Regions from separate parts of the Erwinia sp. Eh17-17 genome, predicted to be linked through region 2. Evidence: predicted binding sites of a transcription regulator. Region 2 holds the regulator's gene; each other region holds the start of a gene.
What was found. The regulator CRP, encoded in region 2, controls carbon source genes, mostly activating them, when cyclic AMP is high. The targets are predictions, from matches to a motif close to ATGTGANNNNNNTCACAT.
Positions count from the first base shown of each region.

Region 1: rhaS (HTH-type transcriptional activator RhaS) is a predicted target of CRP. The motif match lies at 3,246-3,263, and genes of this name have one in related genera.
Region 3: focA (formate transporter FocA) is a predicted target of CRP. The motif match lies at 2,744-2,761, and genes of this name have one in related genera.

Region 1 is NZ_JBDFQT010000001.1:908,408-913,233, reverse strand. It holds gene rhaT (L-rhamnose/proton symporter RhaT) at 335-1,369, shown strand; gene rhaR (HTH-type transcriptional activator RhaR) at 1,427-2,281, opposite strand; gene rhaS (HTH-type transcriptional activator RhaS) at 2,293-3,117, opposite strand; gene rhaB (rhamnulokinase) at 3,417-4,826, shown strand, end outside.
Region 2 is NZ_JBDFQT010000004.1:20,790-25,615, forward strand. It holds gene ABEH87_RS12595 (hydrolase) at 1-525, shown strand, start outside; gene ABEH87_RS12600 (YheU family protein) at 522-740, shown strand; gene ABEH87_RS12605 (phosphoribulokinase) at 815-1,684, shown strand; gene ABEH87_RS12610 (OsmC family protein) at 1,835-2,242, opposite strand; gene crp (cAMP-activated global transcriptional regulator CRP) at 2,609-3,241, shown strand; gene ABEH87_RS12620 (YccS/YhfK family putative transporter) at 3,299-4,826, shown strand, end outside.
Region 3 is NZ_JBDFQT010000002.1:355,089-359,914, forward strand. It holds gene serC (3-phosphoserine/phosphohydroxythreonine transaminase) at 1-386, opposite strand, end outside; gene ycaO (30S ribosomal protein S12 methylthiotransferase accessory factor YcaO) at 696-2,453, shown strand; gene focA (formate transporter FocA) at 2,821-3,678, shown strand; gene pflB (formate C-acetyltransferase) at 3,769-4,826, shown strand, end outside.

The sequences.
Region 1 (4,826 bases), on a different contig from region 2:
TTACTGTTGCAGGCTTTGGAAGATGCATCAGCGGGCAGGGAATCACCTTGATCTGGCTGCCATCAATGAGAGCTGGCTGGCAAAAACGGCAAGAACCCGCTGTCGGCTCTGGCATTTTTTATATTTAGTGATGAATATGAGCAGCTTAGAGAAAAACGCTGTTTAAACAGATGGCTAGAGCTGAGATCGTTGATTTGTGACAGCGGTCGGTGGAAGGCGCTGGATTTTGCCAGTTTTGGCCTCAGTGGGGCAGCCAGCGTAAGGTTGAACAGGTCGCATTCTCCGTAGACTCCTTCGTCATACAGGGCAAACAACAACGAAGGATAAGCAAAAAATGAATGAAGCCATCGTCTCCGGCATTATGTGGCACCTGGTAGGGGCCGCCAGCGCCGCCTGCTTTTATGCACCTTTTAAGAAAGTCCGTCACTGGTCATGGGAAACCATGTGGTCCGTTGGTGGGATCATGTCATGGATCGTTCTTCCCTGGGCGGTCAGCGCTATTTTGCTGCCGAACTTCTGGGCCTACTACAGCTCCTTTTCCCTTGCTCAGCTGATGCCGGTGTTCCTGTTTGGCGCCATGTGGGGCGTGGGTAACATCAACTACGGTCTGACCATGCGCTACCTGGGCATGTCGATGGGCATCGGGATTGCCATCGGGATTACCCTGGTGGTGGGCACGTTAATGACGCCGCTGTTACAGGGCCGGTTTGTTGAGCTGTTCAGCTCTGCCGGGGGGCGGATGACGCTGCTGGGGGTGCTGGTGGCGCTTATCGGCGTGGCTATTGTCTCACGTGCCGGTCTGTTAAAAGAACGTGCGATGGGAATTACCGCCGAAGAGTTCAACCTGAAAAAAGGGCTGGTGCTGGCGGTGATGTGCGGCATCTTCTCCGCCGGAATGTCCTTTGCCATGGACGCCGCCAAGCCGATGCACGACGCGGCGGCCGCGCTGGGCATCGACCCGCTGTACGTGGCGCTGCCAAGCTATGTGGTGATCATGGGCGGCGGGGCGCTGGTGAACCTCGGTTTCTGCTTTGTGCGCCTGGCAACCCGTTCTGACCTGTCGGTGAAAGCGGATTTCTCCGTGGTGAAATCGGTGCTGATCGCCAACGTTGCGCTGTCGCTGTTGGGCGGCACTATGTGGTATCTGCAGTTCTTCTTCTACGCCTGGGGTCACGCCAGCATCCCGGTCCAGTACGACTTCGTGAGCTGGATGCTGCATATGAGCTTCTACGTGCTGTGCGGCGGTCTGGTGGGGCTGTTACTTAAAGAGTGGAAAAACGTCGGGCGCACACCGGTACGCGTGCTGAGCGTCGGCTGTTTTGTGATTATCCTGGCGGCAAATATTGTCGGGCTGGGCATGGTCTCGTAACCGTGAAGGGGCCGGAAGACCGGCCCCTAATTGTACAGGCCAGGACAGGAAAAAAATTTAAGCGAGATGGCGGGAGTGAGCTGAAGGAACAAACCGCTGGCGCCAGGCGCTCGGCGTCAGGCCCGTTTCACGGGTAAAGACCACGGAAAAGTAGTTACTGTCATCAAAGCCGCAGCGCGCGGCGACTTCGCCAATCAGGCTGTCACTGGTGCGCAACAGATGTTTGGCCTGGCACAGCTGTAGCTGGCGCAGATAGTGGCCGACGGTCATCCCGGTTTGCTGGCGAAACAGCTGCTTGAGAGCACGCTCTGACAGCTGGTGCTGCGCGCAGAACGTGGCGAGATCAAAGGGCGCGGCAATCTGCCCCTGAATAGCGGCCATCAGCAGATCCAGCTGTTCCCCTTCGGGCATCTGCCAGGCGCGATCGGAGGCATAGCGGTGGCGTTGCAGCACCAGCGCCAGCTGCAAAAACAGCGCTTCCGTCAGCTGACGCGACAGCAGGTCACTTTTGCGGCTCTCCTGCTCCAGCTGCTTTATCACCCCCCTGGCCAGTGCCATACCGCGCGTGGTTAAACGCCAGGCGGCTGCGTCACGCGGCGGCAACAGCTGCTGCCAGTCCAGGCTCAGCTGGAAACGCTCCGGGCAGTAGATGATGTTGTCCAGCGCCAGTTCATTAACCGACTCATAGCTGTGACAGTCGTCAGCGTGCAGATAGAAGATATCCCCGCAGGTGACCAGCCACGGACGATCATTCATCACGTGCAGGCCGTTACCACGCCACACCAGTACGATTTCATTGAACTCATGCACATGAGGCGGGAAAGAGGGCTGGGAGGTGCGTTCAGCAACGGCTACCGGCATCTGTTCAGACGGCAGATAGTCAGCTTTTGCCAGGCGCAGGAGAGCGGTCACGGGTCACCTCATCAGTCATTTTGTCGCAGTGTACGCGGAGAGCAGCCAAATTCACGCTTAAACAGCGTAGAAAAGTGATTGCTGTCACCAAAACCGCACTGAAAAGCGATATCCGTGACGCGCAGTTCGCTGTGGCGCAGCAGGTGGCGCGCCTCCAGCAGGCGCAGACGGTTGAGATAGCGCTGCGGCGTGCTGCCGGTCTGATGTTTTAACTGACGGTGCAGCGTGCGCAGCGACAGCGAGAAACGGTCTGCCAGAGCCTCCCAGTCAACGTCTTCGCTGTAGTGATCCGCCAGCCAGTCCAGCAGCGCCCGCAGGCGTCCATCCTGATCGTCCGTCGTTTCCGCGCTACAGCCCTGGCGCAGCAGCACCAGCAGGCGCAGAAAATGCATCTCCTGCTCGGCCTGGCTGGCCAGGCTGTGGCTGGCGTGCGGCGCCTCCAGCTGATCGATGAGCTGCCGCGCCTGTGCCAGCACCTTATTACCAATGCGCCAGTGCGACGGATAATGGCCTTCCTGCTCCTGGGGCAGCAGGTGTTGCAGCCCGGCGAGAAAGCGAAACGATTCTGGCCCACGGTACAGCACGTTGGTCAGACACAGATTCTCGGTTTGTTCATATAAGTGCCGGTCGTGGCTGCGCACAAAGCAGACGCAGCCGCTGCACAATGGCTGTGACTGGCCGTTAAACACGTGAATGCCGGCACCCTGTTCGACGATAACAATCTCGTGAAAATCGTCATGATAGTGTTCAGGGAACACGCCCTGCGGCGCACGAGGCTCAATGGCGACCGGGAAGTGCCCTGACGGGAAAAAATCAACGCTGTGTAACACGGTCATGATGGCTTCCTCTTTAACAGTTCAGTAACAGAGTCTACGCAGCACGGTATTCCGGCACCTTGAATTTTTGACACGGAAAAACGGTATCCCGGTGATTTTTTTAAGAAAGGCGTGGGCAAGTGTGAGAAATGCGGGGGGCATCACACCCCGACAGAAAAGGAGCAAGCCACCGAACTGTGAACCACTTCACGTTCATCTTTGCCGTTTTGCCAGCGCTCACACCTGGCTGGCAGTGGCAAGAAGGTAGCAAACCCCGGCTCTTTTACACTGGTGGCATCGAATCATCAGGAAGCTATCACATGAGCCTTCGTCATTTTGTCGCTATCGATCTGGGCGCCTCCAGCGGCCGCGTTATGCTGGCCAGCCACGACGACCGGACCGGTGCCATTACGCTCAATGAAGTCAGCCGCTGCGTAAACCAGCTGGTGACGATGGATAACCGCCAGTGCTGGGATCTCGACGCGCTGGAAAACTTCATTCTTGCCGGGCTGGAAACCATTGACCGTCAGGGCATTGTGCCGGAAAGCATCGGCATTGATACCTGGGCAGTTGACTATGTGCTGCTGGATGCAGAGGGCAGGCGTATCGGGCTGCCGGTTGCCTATCGCGATGACCGCACCCACGGGGTGATGGCTGAGGCCTGCCGTGAACTGGGCCACAAGGCCATTTATCAGCGTACCGGCATCCAGTTTCTGCCGTTTAACACGCTGTATCAGATGAAAGCGCTGTGCCGCGACAGTGCGCCAGAACTGGCGCAGGTGGCCCACGCGCTGATGATCCCGGACTATCTGCACTATCGCCTGACCGGGGAGCTCAACTGGGAGTATACCAACGCCACCACCACGCAGATGCTGAATATCACCAGCGGGCAGTGGGACACAGAGCTGCTGCGCTGGAGCGGGGCTAACCCGGCCTGGTTCGGTCAGCCTTCCCAGCCGGGTAAGCGGGTAGGGGCGTGGACCAGCCCGTCAGGCAACGCCATCCCGGTGGTGGCGGTGGCCACTCATGATACTGCCAGTGCGGTGCTGGCGACACCGCTGTCCGGCGGCAGCGCCGCTTATCTCAGCTCCGGGACCTGGTCACTGATGGGCTTTGAAAGCCTTCAGCCTTTCACCAGCCAGGCCGCACAGGATGCCAACATCACCAATGAAGGCGGGGCCGAAGGGCGCTTTCGCGTGCTGAAAAATATTATGGGCCTGTGGCTGCTGCAGCGGGTGAAGGACGAGCTGGCAATTAACGACCTCTGCCAGCTGATCTCCGATGCCGGACAGCAGCCCGCCTGTCAGTGGCTGATTAACCCGAATGACGACCGCTTTATTAACCCGTCCAGCATGGTGCGTGAAATTCAGGATGCCTGCGCGGAGCAGCGTATGCCGGTGCCGTCCACCCCGGCGCAGCTGGCGCGCTGCATCTTTGACAGTCTGGCGTTCTGTTACCGCCAGGTGTTGCAGGAGCTGGAGCACCTGTGCGGTGAGCGTTTCAGCCAGCTGCATATTGTGGGCGGCGGCAGCCAGAATGCGTTTTTAAACCAGCTGTGTGCGGATGCCTGTGGCATTCCGGTGTTTGCCGGTCCGGTTGAGGCATCCACCCTCGGCAACATCGGCAGTCAGCTGATTGCTGCCGGGGCCGTGAAGGACGTCAGCGCCTTCCGCCAGCAGCTGGCCGGCCATTTCCCCCTTATTCGTTTTGACTCTCACGGTAGTGATGTG
Region 2 (4,826 bases):
AAACAGGGCGAAGACTGCCTGCTGGATGCCGGCGTCGTGGTTTCGGCACCGCTGATGCTGGAACCGTGCAGCCAGCGGCTTGAGCAGGGGTTTTCCCGCGTCTACCAGCGCTACCTGCTTAATCTGCTGAAGCAGAATGCCGCCCGCAAATTACAGGCCTGGCCGGGCACGCTGCCGGTCGACCTCGCCCAGCTCAAATCCCTGCGCCTGCTGCGGGACTTTGATGATGCCATCACCGCCCGCGCGCACGGTTTTACTGACGCCAGCGACTACTATCGCCGCTGTAGCGCCATGCCACTGTTACCCGGCGTGCGTAAACCGCTGCTGATTATTCACGCTAAAGATGACCCGTTTATGACCCCGGAAGTGATCCCCGATATCGCCCTGCTGCCGTCCGGCGTTGAGTATCAGCTGACGCAGCACGGCGGGCATGTGGGTTTTGTAGGCGGCACGCTGCGTAAACCACAGATGTGGCTGGAACAGCGTATTCCGCAATGGCTTGCAACCTGGCTGGACAACGAATGATTATTCCCTGGAAAGACCTTGATAACGAAACGCTCGACAATCTGATTGAATCCTTTGTGCTGCGTGAGGGCACTGACTACGGCGAACAGGAGCGATCGCTGCAACAGAAAGTGGACGATGTTCGCCGCCAACTGAGCAGCGGCGAGGTGGTGCTGGTCTGGTCCGAACTGCATGAGTCCGTCAATATCATGCCGCGTGGCCAGTTTCGCGAATAAGCGGAGATGACTTTGCCCGGCGAAACATGGTACCAATGATCCGTCCGTCAGACCTTTCCAGGGAGTTGTAAGCCATGTCAGCCAAACATCCGGTTATCGCCGTCACAGGATCCAGCGGGGCGGGAACCACCACCACCAGCCTGGCCTTCAGAAAAATTTTCCAGCAGCTCAACCTGCGCGCTGCCGAGGTCGAAGGGGACAGCTTTCACCGTTTTACCCGGCCGGAAATGGACATGGCGATCCGTAAAGCGCGCGATATGGGCAAACACGTCAGCTATTTTGGCCCGGAAGCCAACGACTTTGGTCTGCTGGAACAAACCTTCAGCGAGTATGGCCACAGCGGCACCGGCCAGTCGCGCAAATATCTGCACACCTATGATGAAGCGGTGCCGTGGAATCAGGTACCGGGCACATTTACCCCGTGGCAACCCCTGCCGGAACCGACCGACGTACTGTTTTATGAAGGCCTGCACGGCGGCGTCATGACGCCACAGCACAACGTAGCCGAAAAGGTGGACCTGCTGGTCGGCGTGGTGCCAATCGTCAACCTGGAGTGGATACAGAAGCTGGTGAGGGATACCGGCGAGCGTGGCCATTCGCGCGAAGCCGTGATGGACTCTGTGGTGCGCTCAATGGAGGATTACATCAACTTCATTACCCCGCAGTTCTCGCGCACGCATATCAACTTCCAGCGCGTGCCGACGGTGGATACCTCCAACCCGTTTGCCGCACGCGGTATCCCCTCTCTGGATGAAAGCTTCGTGGTGATCCACTTCCAGGGGCTGGAAGATATCGACTTCCCTTACCTGCTGTCGATGTTACAGGGCTCGTTTATCTCTCATATTAAAACGCTGGTGGTGCCGGGAGGCAAAATGGGGCTGGCGATGGAGCTGATTATGGGGCCGCTGGTCAAAAATCTGATTGAAGGCAAGAAAATCGGCTGAGCGGCTCCAGGTGGGATTAAATATTCACGTGCAGCCATTGATACCCTATGTCGCAATCAGGTCGAAAAAATCTCCGCTGATAGCGAGAGCACAGCGATTACTGACGCTTTTCCACCAGGCCTGCACCGGCATTAACCCCAGTGACAGTCATCAGGACAGCTCAATGACTTCGTAGCTGTGCGTCATTTTCACCCCGCTGCCCAGCATAATGGCCACCGAGCAATACTTCTCTGCGGAAAGATCGACCGCGCGGGACACCGCCTTATCCCCCAGCGCTTTGCCGCTGACGATAAAATGCAGATTGATATGGGTGAAAATACGCGGGGCCTCTTCACGACGCTCTGACGTTAACTTCACCTCACAGTCGGCCACATCGTGACGGCCTTTTTGTAAAATAGAGACCACATCAATGGCGCTACAGCCTCCGGCCGCCATCAGCACCATCTCCATCGGGCTGGGTGCTTTATCCCCTGAGTTTCCATCCATCAGAATCTGATGGCCAGATGAGGATTCTCCCAAAAATGTCAGCCCTTCAACCCATTTAACACGTGCCTGCATAACTAAATCCTCGAATTCATTCAGTTACCGCAGAGTACGCCGCGCCAGGAAAAACGGCAATGCTCCCTTTTTCAAATTATGCTGAAGCGAGACAACAGAAGACAGTCTGGTAAAGCTGTGCTACAAACAAAGCTGCAATATTTTACTGGCATGAGAATGCAAGGTAAAAACGGGACGACAGCACGAGCCATGCTCTTAACAGAGGCCCGTATCATTTCCTATGGGAACGCTTGAATATTTCAACGCCTGGCAGGGACTCATACCCTGATACCCTAAATATTTCGCGCAGCAGGCCAGCGGCGACGCCGCTGCAGCACGTAGAATACAGGGTAGATTAGGCACGATTACAACAGAGGATAACAGCGAATGGTTCTCGGCAAACCGCAAACAGACCCTACTCTCGAATGGTTCCTGTCACATTGCCATATTCACAAATATCCATCCAAAAGCACGCTGATTCATCAGGGTGAAAAGGCGGAAACCCTCTACTACATCGTTAAAGGTTCTGTAGCGGTGTTAATCAAGGATGAAGAAGGCAAAGAGATGATCCTCTCTTACCTCAACCAGGGCGACTTTATTGGCGAACTGGGCCTCTTTGAAGAAGGTCAGGAGCGCAGTGCGTGGGTACGTGCAAAAACAGCCTGTGAAGTGGCTGAAATCTCCTACAAAAAATTCCGTCAGTTGATTCAGGTGAATCCTGACATCCTGATGCGCCTGTCTTCACAAATGGCGCGTCGACTGCAGGTCACATCAGAGAAAGTGGGTAATTTAGCTTTCCTTGACGTTACCGGGCGCATTGCCCAGACGTTACTGAATCTGGCGAAGCAGCCTGATGCCATGACTCACCCGGATGGTATGCAGATTAAAATCACCCGTCAGGAGATCGGCCAGATTGTTGGCTGTTCCCGCGAAACCGTTGGCCGTATTCTGAAAATGCTGGAAGATCAGAACCTGATCTCCGCACACGGTAAAACTATCGTTGTTTACGGCACACGTTAACCGGCTCTGACCCCACGGCGCGACGCCCTGTCGCGCCGTTTTTATTTGGTGTGGATCATGTGGCGGCGAATCATCTATCATCCCGAAGTTAACTATGCGCTCAGGCAAACGCTGGTGCTGTGTTTACCTGTGGCCATTGGCTGGATGCTGGGTGAACTGCAAAGCGGTCTGCTGTTCTCTTTGGTGCCTGCCTGCTGTAATAACGCCGGTCTTGATACCCCGCACAAACGCTTCTTTAAACGCCTGATAGTGGGCGGTGGACTGTTCGCCTTCAGCAGTTTTTTAATCCAGTACGCCGGAGCCGAAGGCGTGCCGCTGCCGGTGATCCTGCTGGTCATGGCATTATTGCTGGGCGTGACCGGTGAAATCAGTCCGCTTCATGGCCGTCTGTTACCCGCTTCTCTGATCGCTGCCATCTTCACCCTCAGCCTTGCCGGGCGGATGCCGATGTGGCAGCCACCGCTGTTGTATATTCTTGGCACCGTCTGGTACGGCGCATTTAACTGGTTCTGGTTCTGGCTGTGGAAAGAGCAGCCGATGCGCGAAACCCTCAGTCTGCTATACCGCGAGCTGGCCGACTACTGCGACGCCAAATACACCCTGCTCACCCGACTGACTGACCCGGAAACTGCCCTGCCGCCGCTGCTGGCACGCCAGCAGAAAGCGGTCGATCTGATTAACACCTGCTACCAGCAGATGCATATGCTGTCCGCCAGCCGCGATAACCACTATCAGCGCCTGACGCGGGCGTTTCAGGTGGCACTCGACTTACAGGAACACATTGCGGTCAGTCTGCATCAGCCGGAAGAAGTGCAGAAACTGGTGGAGCAGAGCCACGCTGAGGCGGTGATCCGCTGGAATGCCCAGACCATTGCCGCCCGGCTGCGGGTGCTGGCGGATGACATTCTCTACCACCGTTTTGCGCAACGTTTCACCATGGACAAACCGCTGCAGGCGCTGGAGAAAATCGCCCGTCAGCATCCGGATAACCCGGTGGGTAACTTTTGTTACTACCACTTCAGCCGCATTGCACGGGTACTACGCACCCAGCGCCCGCTGTACCGTCGCGACCTGATGGCCGACCGCCAGCGCCGCCTGCCGCTGCTTCCCGCGCTGAAAAGCTACCTGTCGCTGAAATCCTCGGCCCTGCGCACCGCCGCACGCTATGCCGTTATGCTGACCTTTGCCAGCTCTCTGGCACTGTTCTTTAACCTGCCGAAGCCTTACTGGATCCTGATGACAGTGATGTTTGTCAGCCTTAATGGTTACAGCGCCACCAGGGTACGTATTCAGCACAGAGCGCTGGGTACGCTGGCCGGGCTGGTGATTGCCGCCACCACGCTGGGCCTGCATGTCCCGGAGTCCTGGGTGCTGCTGATCATGCTGGCCATCACCCTGGTGAGCTACCTGTTTATCCGTAAATTTTACGGCTGGGCCACGATTGGATTTACCGTCACCACCGTTTATTCGCTGCAATTGCTGTCCCTCAACGGGGCGCAGTTCCTGGTGCCGCGCCTGCTGGATACGCTGATAGGCTGTCTGATTGCGTTTGCCGGCATGATCTGGCTGTGGCCGCAGTGGCAGA
Region 3 (4,826 bases), on a different contig from region 2:
CGCAGGCCATCAACAGTCGTCTTAGCGTCGATCACGTTAGGCGTACAGTATTTCTGCGCCTCTTTTACGGCACTGGCAGCCCAGTAGCCGCCATCGATATAATCCGCCGTGGTGTGCTGACCCAGCAGATTCATAGGGATGGCAGCAAACTGGGCACGCGCACCGCCGTGGCAGAATAAAACTTTGTAATTGGAGGGGATTTTCAGCAGATCGCGAAAATCTTTTTCTGCCTCTTCAGCGACCTGAATAAATTCCTTACTGCGGTGGCTGATCTCCATAACGGAGGTTCCTAAACCCTGCCAGTTGCAGAGTTCCTGTTCAGCGCGACGCAGCACTTCTACCGGCAACATAGCCGGGCCTGAGCTAAAATTGAAAACCTGACTCATTTCCCCTCACCACTCTCAGATCAATCGGTTTTGATTCCTCTATCGGTTTTATCACTGCCACCCCATTGCTGCAACGATTTATCCGGTCAACCGACCAGTTTACCCGTGTGCTACGCAACCGTTTGTAGGGCAAATGAAACAGCCAACGATATATTGTGAGGCGTTTTCCTTTATGAAAAACAGACCACTTATCTTTTCATTGTAAAATGGCATTCTTGCGGCCATGAATTTAATGATGCCGGATAGCGATTCCGCCCGAAACCCCGTATCATTGCGCGCTTTACGCACAATCAATAACGAGTGGGCAAAATGACTCAAACTTATATCCCAGGCAAAGACGCCGCGCTGGAAGTTTCCATCGCACGATTTCAGCAAAAACTACAGGATCTGGGCTTCAATATCGAAGAAGCCTCCTGGCTGAATCCTGTCCCTAATGTCTGGTCAGTCCATATTCGCGACCGCGACTGCCCGCTGTGTTTTACCAACGGTAAAGGTGCCAGTAAAAAAGCTGCGCTGGCCTCTGCGCTGGGCGAATATTTTGAACGCCTGTCCACCAACTATTTCTTTGCCGACTTCTGGCTGGGCGAGAAGATCGCTAACAGCGATTTCGTTCATTACCCTAACGAGAAGTGGTTCCCTTTACCGGATGACGACCAGTTGCCTGAAGGGATCCTTGATGCTCGTCTGCGTAAATTCTACGATCCTGAAGACGAAGTCAGCGCCAGCGATCTGATTGACCTTCAGTCCGGTAATGCCGAACGCGGCATCTGCGGTCTGCCGTTTACCCGCCAGTCAGATCAACAAACCGTCTATATTCCGATGAACATCATCGGGAACCTTTACGTGTCCAACGGCATGTCTGCAGGCAATACCGCTAACGAAGCTCGTGTTCAGGGGCTGTCAGAGGTGTTTGAGCGCTATATCAAGAACCGCATTATTGCGGAATCAATCAGCCTGCCGCTGATCCCGCAGGAAGTATTAAATCGCTATCCGGGCGTGGTTGAAGCGATCGCTTCACTGGAAGCTGAAGGTTTCCCAATCTTCTCCTACGATGCTTCTCTGGGTGGCAAATATCCGGTTATCTGCGTGGTGCTGTTCAACCCGGCTAACGGTACCTGCTTCGCATCCTTTGGCGCACACCCTGACTTCGGCGTGGCGCTGGAGCGTACCGTAACTGAACTGTTACAGGGGCGCGGCCTGAAAGATCTGGATGTCTTTACCCCGCCAACCTTCGACGATGAAGAAGTTGCCGAACATGCGAATCTGGAAACTCACTTTATCGATTCCAGCGGTTTGATTTCCTGGGACATGTTTAAAGATGATGCGGACTATCCTTTCGCCGACTGGAGTTTCAAAGGCAGCACTGAGGAAGAATTCGCCACGCTGATGGCGATCTTCAAGTCAGAAGACCAGGAAGTTTATATCGCTGACTATGAGCACCTGGATGTATACGCCTGCCGCATCATCGTACCTGGTATGTCTGATATTTATCCGGCAGAAGACCTGCTGCTGGCGAACAACAGCATGGGGGCTTATCTGCGCGATACACTTCTCAGCCTGCCGGAAAGCAGCTGGGAAAAAGCAGACTATTTATCGCTTCTGGAGCAGCTGGATGAAGACGGTCATGACGACTTTACCCGCGTACGTGAACTGCTGGGTCTGGCAACGGGTAAAGACAATGGCTGGTACACGCTGCGTATCGGCGAGCTGAAAGCGATGCTGGCGCTGGCAGCTGGCGACCTGGAGCAGGCACTTATCTGGACGGAATGGACGATGGAGTTCAACCAGTCGATCTTCAGCCCTGAACGTGCCAACTACTATCGCTGCCTGCAAACGCTGCTGCTGTTGAGTCAGGAAGAAGGCCGCGATCCGCTTCAGTATCATACGGCGTTTGTACGCATGTACGGTCAGCAAGCGGTAGACAATGCATCTGCAGCTATCAGTGGTGAAGCGCCGTTTTACGGTTTGCAGAGTGTTGACAGCGATCTGAACGCCTTCCCGGCGCATCAGTCTCTGTTGGCTGCCTATGAGAAACTGCAGACGGCTAAACGCCTTAACTGGAAATAACTGTTCAAAAAAGTGATTTCAATTACCGATATCACTCCTGTTAAGTCTTAATTTTTCCTGCCGTTCATTGAGCGGCAGGTTAATAAAAGGTAACAGCCAAAGCCTTTACCTATTTAATTGTCACAATTCCGCTATATTTGCTTTGATAAATTCACTCTCCCGGTCATTCTTCTCGCATGAGACTCAAATATTTTTTGAATAATTAAAAAAGTTTTATCCCATATAATACAATAAGATAAATCCATAAACCCTACTAAAAACAGGCCTTTACCTGCTGGTATGCTGAGCCTATATGATCCATATCAATTTCTCTCCTATACTCCTTTGCTAGACTTTCCTCGCTGACTACTTTTGGGAGGACGTTAGTGTGAAAGCTGGCAACCCCTTTGATCTATTATTACCGTCCGAAATGGCAAAAGTTGCCGAAGACGCTGGCGTCTATAAAGCAACGAAACACCCCTTCACCACTTTTTTTCTGGCAATTACTGCTGGCGTATTTATCTCTATCGCTTTTGCTTTCTATATTACCGCGACAACGGGCACGGCCGCCGTCCCGTGGGGGCTGGCGAAACTGGTTGGTGGTATCTGCTTCTCACTGGGCCTGATGCTCGTGGTGGTATGCGGTGCCGACCTGTTTACTTCCACGGTTCTTACGGTAGTGGCGAAAGCCAGCGGCCGTATCACCTGGGCGCAACTCGCACGCAACTGGATCATCGTCTATGTCGGTAACTTTATTGGGGCCATCTTCTTTGTCGTACTGATCTGGTTTGCTGGACAGTATATGGCAGCCAACGGAGCCTGGGGACTCAATGTCCTGCAAACCGCTGACCATAAGATGCACCACACATTCATTGAAGCCGTCTGCCTTGGCATCCTGGCGAATCTGATGGTGTGTATGGCGGTGTGGATGAGTTATTCCGGACGCAGCCTGCTGGACAAGATGTTTGCCATGGTGCTACCGGTAGCCATGTTTGTGGCCAGTGGTTTCGAGCACAGCATTGCCAACATGTTCCTTGTGCCAATGGCCATCATCATCAAAGACTTTGCCACTCCTGAGTTCTGGCAGGCGACCGGAGCAAGTGCAGAACAGTTTTCGCACCTCACCGTTAGCCATTTTATTACCGATAACCTTATCCCTGTAACGCTGGGCAATATTATCGGGGGTGGTTTACTGGTTGGTTTAACGTACTGGGTGATTTATCTGCGTGATGGCGATCATCACTGATAGTGCCCGCTGAAAGAATTTTGCAACCGTCGGTGTGATGTCACCCGTCGGGAACGTACAACGAACTTCACGTTATAAGGTAGGTATCAAATGACCGAGCTTAATCAAAAAATGGCGGCAGCCTGGGAAAGCTTTGCACAGGGTGAATGGCAGACCAGCATCAACGTCCGTGACTTCATCCAGAAAAACTACACACCGTATGAAGGCGACGAAGCGTTCCTGGCCGGTGCCACTGAGGCAACGACTGCTCTGTGGGACAAAGTTATGGAAGGCATCAAACAGGAAAACCGCACTCATGCGCCGGTTGACTTTGATACCGACCTGCCATCGACCATCACATCTCACGATGCAGGTTACATCAATAAAAGCCTGGAAAAAATCGTCGGTCTGCAAACAGAAGCGCCGCTTAAACGCGCCCTGATCCCGTTCGGCGGCATCAAAATGGTCGAAGGTTCATGCAAAGTTTATGGCCGTGAACTCGACCCGACTGTGAAAAAAATCTTCACCGAATACCGTAAAACCCACAACCAGGGCGTCTTCGATGTCTATACCCCAGACATCCTGCGCTGCCGTAAATCAGGTGTACTGACAGGTCTGCCAGACGCCTATGGCCGTGGCCGTATCATTGGTGACTATCGCCGCGTTGCGCTGTACGGTATCGATGCGCTGATGAAAGACAAATTCGCGCAGTTCACCTCTCTGCAGAGCGATATGGAAAACGGTGTTAACCTGGAAGCGACGATTCGCCTGCGCGAAGAGATTGCAGACCAGCACCACGCTCTCCAGCAGATCAAAGATATGGCTGCCAAATACGGCTGCGATATCTCTGGCCCGGCGACCAGCGCTAAAGAAGCCGTACAGTGGACCTACTTTGGCTACCTGGCTGCGGTGAAATCACAGAACGGTGCCGCGATGTCCTTCGGTCGTGTGTCTACCTTCCTGGATATCTATTTCGAACGCGACCTTAAAGCAGGCAAAATCACCGAACTGGAAGCACAGGAACTGATCGACCACCTGGTGATGAAACTGCGTATGGTGCGCTTCCTGCGCACACCGGAATACGATGAGCTGTTCTCTGGTGACCCAATCTGGGCAACGGAGTCACTGGCCGGTATGGGCGTTGATGGCCGTACCATGGTGACGAAAAA